Regions from separate parts of the Lysinibacillus sp. KU-BSD001 genome, predicted to be linked through region 2. Evidence: riboswitches for the same ligand, from Rfam matches in the RefSeq annotation. Region 2 holds a riboswitch; the other holds the start of a gene.
The links. Region 2 has a riboswitch for FMN ahead of AAGS61_RS02300 (ECF transporter S component). Riboswitches for the same ligand answer to the same signal wherever they lie in the genome.
Positions count from the first base shown of each region.

Region 1: it holds a riboswitch for FMN, as region 2 does, so the genes downstream of both, ribE (riboflavin synthase) here and AAGS61_RS02300 (ECF transporter S component) in region 2, are expected to answer to the same signal.

Region 1 covers NZ_JBDQZI010000002.1:289,357-292,786, reverse strand. The annotation lists gene AAGS61_RS04640 (bifunctional 3,4-dihydroxy-2-butanone-4-phosphate synthase/GTP cyclohydrolase II) at 1-655, opposite strand, end outside; gene ribE (riboflavin synthase) at 668-1,303, opposite strand; FMN riboswitch at 1,468-1,598, opposite strand; FMN riboswitch at 1,695-1,823, opposite strand; gene AAGS61_RS04630 (Cj0069 family protein) at 1,987-3,033, opposite strand; gene AAGS61_RS04625 (hypothetical protein) at 3,185-3,430, opposite strand, start outside.
Region 2 covers NZ_JBDQZI010000001.1:442,474-445,903, forward strand. The annotation lists gene AAGS61_RS02290 (RNA polymerase sigma factor SigX) at 1-33, shown strand, start outside; gene AAGS61_RS02295 (hypothetical protein) at 30-1,226, shown strand; FMN riboswitch at 1,306-1,479, shown strand; gene AAGS61_RS02300 (ECF transporter S component) at 1,694-2,269, shown strand; gene kynB (arylformamidase) at 2,410-3,027, shown strand; gene AAGS61_RS02310 (MerR family transcriptional regulator) at 3,246-3,430, shown strand, end outside.

The DNA of each region.
Region 1 (3,430 bases), on a different contig from region 2:
ACGTACCGAAATCACTCGGTAAGTGGATGCTCGCTTCTCGTGTAATGAGCTGCTCTTTTTCATAACGATAGCGCACTAAATCTGCAATCGTAATTAGTTTTAAGTCATGCTTTTTCGCGATTTCGATTAGCTCTGGGACACGCGCCATATCACCGTTTTCATTCATAATCTCACAAATGACGCCAGCTGGCTGCGAGCCGCAAAGCACCGCTAAATCGACGGCTGCTTCGGTATGTCCATTGCGCACCAATACGCCTTTTTCTTTTGCGACTAACGGGAACACGTGCCCCGGACGACGGAAATCGGTTGCGACAGTAGCAGGATCTAGTAGCCGCAAAATCGTTTCAGAGCGTTCAAATGCACTAATGCCTGTATCCGTCGTTTTATAATCAATACTGACGGTAAACGCTGTTTGATGATTATCTGTGTTGTAGCTCACCATCGGATGGAGGGCTAATCGCTCAGCTAGGGCAGGGGAGAGCGGCGTACAAATGAGCCCGCGTCCATGCACCGCCATAAAGTTAATATTCTCCGGTGTAGCATGCTCTGCTAACACGACGAAATCGCCTTCGTTTTCGCGGTCTTCATCATCGACCACAATAATGACCTTTCCAGCCTTTAAATCTTCTAATGCTTCGTCAATTGTATGAAACATTCAAAATCCCCCCTAAAACCCATGTTGTAATAAAAAGTCTCGTGAAATACCAGACTTCTCTTGCTGTTTGAAATGATTCAGTACGTATTTACCGAGTAAATCCGTTTCAATATTGACGATGTCGCCTTCTTTTTTTATGCCAAGTAATGTTTCTTTGTACGTATGTGGAATTAAAGAAACGGTTACTGTTTTATTCGTTAATTCAAAAATCGTTAAGCTCGTGCCATCAATCGCAATCGATCCTTTTGGTAAGGACGCATTCGCTAGCTCAGGTGAAATCGCGATATCAATATAGACGGCATTCGCAACGGGGCGCTTTTTTAAAATGGTGCCGATTCCGTCTACGTGACCGGAAACGAAATGTCCACCAAAGCGTCCGTTCGCAGCCATCGCACGCTCTAAATTCACCAGGCTTCCTCTTGTTAAAGATTGAATGCTCGATGCTTTGACCGTCTCAGGCATCACATCGACTGTAAACGTATCAGTCGTAAAGGTCGTCACCGTTAAGCACACCCCATTGACGGCGATACTATCACCTAGATGTATATCCTCGACTATTTTTTTAGAGGAAATCGTCAGCTCCATATGATCTTTTCCTGATTTGAGGGCTGTTACTTTTCCTAAATCTTCAATAATTCCTGTAAACATTAGCTGTCATCACCTCTTTTACGCACAGATATTGGTGCAAAAGGGGAATGTAAAGCTTTTCTCCATTGCATGTGACTCACCTCCATCAAAAATAAAAACCCCTAACGAAAGTAGGGGTTGATGAAAAAGGCATCACGAAATAAGCCTTTAAAAAGACTGATTTTTCGCTCCTTCTCTCATCCAGACTATTACTGTCGGCTTTGGATTCGCACCAAATCCTGCTGTTACGCTCGCGGGCTTAAGAAAAATATCTATCACCGCCGATTGGGAATTACACCCGACCCCGAAGGAAATATTTTTTTCGATAAAAAAAGCCCAAGTGAAATTCACTTGGGGGTCATTTTTGAGTACACGAAAGAAACCTCAAAAAACATGTGTTTTTTGAGAAAATCGCTTCCTTCTCTCATCCAGACTATTACTGTCGGCTTTGGATTCGCACCAAATCCTGCTGTTACGCTCGCGGGCTTAAGAAAAATCTATCACCGCCGATTGGGAATTACACCCGACCCCGAAGGACTTTATTTATCATTGTCCTATATTATAGCATTATATTCGGAGAAAGCTATAAATTAAAATGAGGAAGTCGCGTAAAACTAGTTCGAACCCGCGTAAAACTCACCGAAAACCGCGTAAATAAAAAAGTCCCTTCATCACCGAAGGGACTAACTGTATAAGAGTACCGGTTAAACAGCTGTTTCCACTTCTATACCAATGCAAGCGATAATTTCTTCAGCCACACTTTCAGCAAGTTCGAGTTGGGAAGTGAAGCCGACACAGGAGCAGTTCATTTCACCCAAAATATACGTGTCATTCCCGTGTTCATCTGTATCTAAAATGAAATCGGCTGTCCAAATAAGTGGTAAGTCATATCCACCAAGTAAAGACGTAATGTCAGGTAATTGTGCTAAAAATGCATGTACTAGTGTAGCCCAATCTTCGGGAGCATCGTAGCGATATTGTGCACCTGAGAATAACGTGGCACTAAAGGCATCTGCATCTTCGGCAGGTTTTTTATGAACGACATTGACAGGTGTGTCACGTAGCATTAATAAACGAATTTCCCCTTCTTTAATGCGTGGTAAGAACGGCATATCGACAAGCATTCCGTTTGCGCCAATAATATATTGCTCACAGAAATCCATAAAGGCACCGAGTGTGTGATATTCAACATGATTGTCTTTTGCTTCTGTACACTTAATGTTGGCATCAAGTGGTACTTCTGTTGCATCTTCAGCTAACGCATCCACAAGTTGTACACGCCAAATGCCTTCGCCTGTTGAGCCACGATTTTGCTTTAATACACGCTCGCCACCAAGTAAACTTTTTGGGAATGTCGACTTGAATTCTTCCGTCGTGTAGTAAGCGTATGTATCTTCAGGCACAAGGGAAGTATGACGCAGTTTCACTAATGCATCTTTTGCACCATAGCCAATCATCGCATCAGGATGCGGCATACCGATCACACCAAGCGCACATAACTCGCGTAACATATCAAAATATTCCGCTTCATGCTTTAAATTGCCAGGGTTAATGCGCGAAACATAGGCGATGGCATTTTCTTTCACATAGTCAAAAATTTCATCACGTTTTTCAATAGTAAAGAAAATGACTTCTGCTTCTTGTCCACGCTTTTTCAGCGCATCCACCATAGGCATCGTATCTTTCCGATACCCATTTAACCACTTGTCTGTACCACCAGGAACTTCGAAAAACACTACTTTAGTCTTCATTACAAATGCTCCTTTCGAATTAGATTACATCTCTATTATAAATCGAAAATTTTAATTTAAAAGGTATAAAATGTAAACGTTTTGTTGATTTTTTTCGTTATCAAAATAACACGCCCATTCATTTTGAGAAGGCGTGCTGCATACGGGTACTTTAATAAATTTTGCCAAATTCATCACATCTAAATTCGATTGTAAAGGCTTTTTCATATGTTATATTATTTAAATCGAAAATTCCCTCAATCCGAATACGATACGTTCGACCGCCATCTATTAAAGAAGCTTGATAGGATGTTTGCTCCCATGTACCAGAAGAATTTGCCAATTGTGTTGAAATATCGTCTGCTACTATAAACAATTGGCGGTCATGATAGGCGCTATATTGTGTTTCGAAGTGACC
Region 2 (3,430 bases):
ATTCAACAAGAAAAGGAGGCGAATTCGATATGAAGGATGAAAAATGGGGCGAGCAAGAAATCGAAAAGTTATTATCGCAAGCACCAAAAATTCAAGATAATCGTTCGAAAGAAGACGTCTTCGCAAAATTAAAAGAAGCAGGGGCTTTTGAAGAAGAAGTACCCGTACAAAAAGTCATAAAGAAAAAACGAAGCTTGTTTAGTATATATGGATTAACAGCTGCTTTATTGTTATTTGCATTTGGCGGTATGTACTATATATCTGGTAATAAGTCGCAAGATGACGTGGCCTCTACTTCAATGGAGAATGCAGATATGGCAACAAAAGAAGCTGAAGGAGAAATGACGAGCGGAAGCCCGATGATGATACGAAATTTTGTGCTTGAAGATATGCGTACAGCTGTTTATCCCGAACAGTTAGAAAGTAGTAAAGCTTTTTATATCGGTTTAGCGGGTGATGATGCAGAGAGTGTACCTGTGACAATCATTATTCCAAATGAGCAACTAATAGAAGATTTCGGCACAGATTCACCGTCACAGGTAGAAATGTATCAGAAGTATGCAGCGCTAATTGACGAACAAGCGGCGGGCTTTCGTGACTATCATCCGGTGAAGGGGATTGTGGAAGAGCAAGGGTTAACGGTTGTGCATACATTACCACAAAACCATGACTATGATACCGCTTCTGGTACGATGTCTATGTATATCGGGATGCTTGTCGATACATTTGGGAAAAGTTATGACACGGTGGAAATCGTAAATGAGGAAGGCTCTGCAATGACGTTTAGTGAAGTAGGAGAGCCGAGTGAACCATTACTATTAACGGAGAAGAAGCGCTATAGTTATTTTATCGATGAACAATCAGGTGGCATTTACTTATCGCCCAATTTCCGTCAAACATTTGATACGGCAACAGAAGCATTGCAGTTTATGAAAACGGAGAATAATGATATTTATCAATCGGCCATTTTACCAGGTGTGGATTATACCGTAACGGAAGAGGATATTGTGACGGTTACATTTACGCAACCGTTAGATTTAGAAGCATTTGATCCGCAGCAGGCAATGTATATGGTAGAGGCTATGTTATTAACGGCATCGAGCTTCGATAAGCAAGTGCGTTTTGAGAATGTTATACAGGCGGAGTGGCAAGAATTCAATTTTACGCAAGTGTTACCAATGCCAGTAGGTGCAAATCAGTTATCAATAGAATTCCTACAAAGATAGTCGGAGAAAAACGAAGGAAAGTACTTTACAAATTTAGAATATAACCTATAATGATAGGTGTAAGACAATTTCATAATTGATTCATCTTCGGGGCAGGGTGTAATTCCCGACCGGCGGTAATAGAAGCCGCGATTTCTGACCATTTTGGAGGATATTGCAGCAGTGCTTCTTCAGCCCGCGAGCCACTTTTTAGTGTGCAGGATTTGGTGAAATTCCAAAGCCGACAGTATAGTCTGGATGGGAGAAGGTGAAGGTACGGTCGTTATTTGAAAAATATCGTCTATTTTTGCATACCAAAAAAAGCTATGGGAACTAGCTTTGTTTGTAGTGCAAAAAATGATGAAATAACACCTGTTTCAGTGTGCCTTATTCTCCCTTACGTTTATGTTACGTAAGGGATTTTTTCATGAAGACGACCGAAATACCTTTCTTCTTGCGAGATGGAATCAGCAAAGGAGAAGATTTCTATGACAAAACAAAACAAAAAGTTACGCTCGTTCGTAACCATTGCCATGTTAAGTAGCATTTCTTTCGTATTAATGTTATTTAACTTTCCTCTACCATGGTTCCCAGCCTTTTTACAAATTGACTTCAGTGATGTACCAGCATTAATCGCGGTCATTACGATGGGGCCTGTTGCGGGTATTTTAGTAGAGTTAGTGAAAAATATTTTAGACTGGATTTTCTCGGGAGCACCAACAGGCGTGCCGGTTGGACATATGGCAAACTTTGCGACGGGTGTGTTATTCATTTTACCTGTTTACTATATTTATAAAAAATTCACGACATCAAAAGGTTTAATGGTAGGTTTAATCGCCGGTACTATTTCCATGTCGTTAGGGATGGCGTTGCTCAATTATGTAGCGTTCTTACCGATGTATGCATACTTCTTAAACTTCCATTTAGAATCATATGAAACAATTGTGAAAGGGATTTTACCGTTTAATTTAGTTAAAGGTGTGTTATTAATTGTCATTATTACGGTATTATTCCGTACGATGAAGACGTGGATCTCTAAACAACGCTTACAATATTTATCATAAAGTAGACGCAGTCACGTTCGTGGCTGCGTTTTTTATGTTTAAATCGTTGGGAATTTTAACACGGGATAAATTCCTTCCATGCTATGTAGTTCTATTGTATCGTTGGTATGGAACGATGAATGATAAAAGGAGTAATGAATATGTGGATTGATATTACGATGCCGTTACATAAAAATATGCCCATTTGGCCCGGGGATACGCCATTTTCATATAAACAGGATGCGACGTTGACGGAGGACGGGGCGAATGTGGGGCAAATTACGATGAGCTTACACGCGGGGACACATATAGATGCGCCGTACCATTATGATGATTTTGGGAAGGCGATTGATGCGTTACCGCTAGAGTTGTTTATAGGTGCTGTGAAAATAGTGGATGTTGTAGGAGTAAAGTGCATTCAGCTAGCACATGTGGAGAATCTCGAGTTACATAACGTGGAGCGTCTATTTTTTAAAACGAAAGTTGTACAGGATTTATGCCATTTTGATGCAGATTTTACAACGATTGCTCCAGAGGTGATTCGTTTTCTTGCGAATCAAGGTGTGCGTGTTGTGGGGACTGATGCACCGTCGGTTGATGCATTAGACGATGTGAGCTTAATTGCACATCATACGTGTAGGCAAATGGGTATTTATATTATTGAAAATTTATTTTTAAAAGATGTTGATGCGGGCATGTATGAGTTTATCGCTTTACCGCTTGCGATTCAAGGAGGAGATGCATCGCCTATACGTGCTGTTGTACGAAAAATGAAATAATGAAGAAGCCTACAGCTTAAGTTGATTACTTGAGCTGTATTTTTTGTGGGGAATTAAGTCGTCTTGAAAATGGGTTTACGCTATTTTGCCGCAAGTTGTATTTTCATCTGAACTTGCGATAAAATTAATCGAAACTTAATATGTTAACTTTTATAACATAATATTGATAAAATACATAACATAATGTAAAGTGAAGTTAGAAAAGGGAGGGGATGATGATGAGTCGAGAGTTTCGAAGGGCGATGCCGTTACTCCCTATAAGCATGGTCATGCAATTAACGGAGCTAACCGCAAGACAAATCCGCTATTATGAAGAACATGAGTTAATAAACCCGGCAAGGTCTGAAGGGAATCGACGTATGTTTTCGTTGGATGATATCGATGCATTATTGGAAATTCGAGA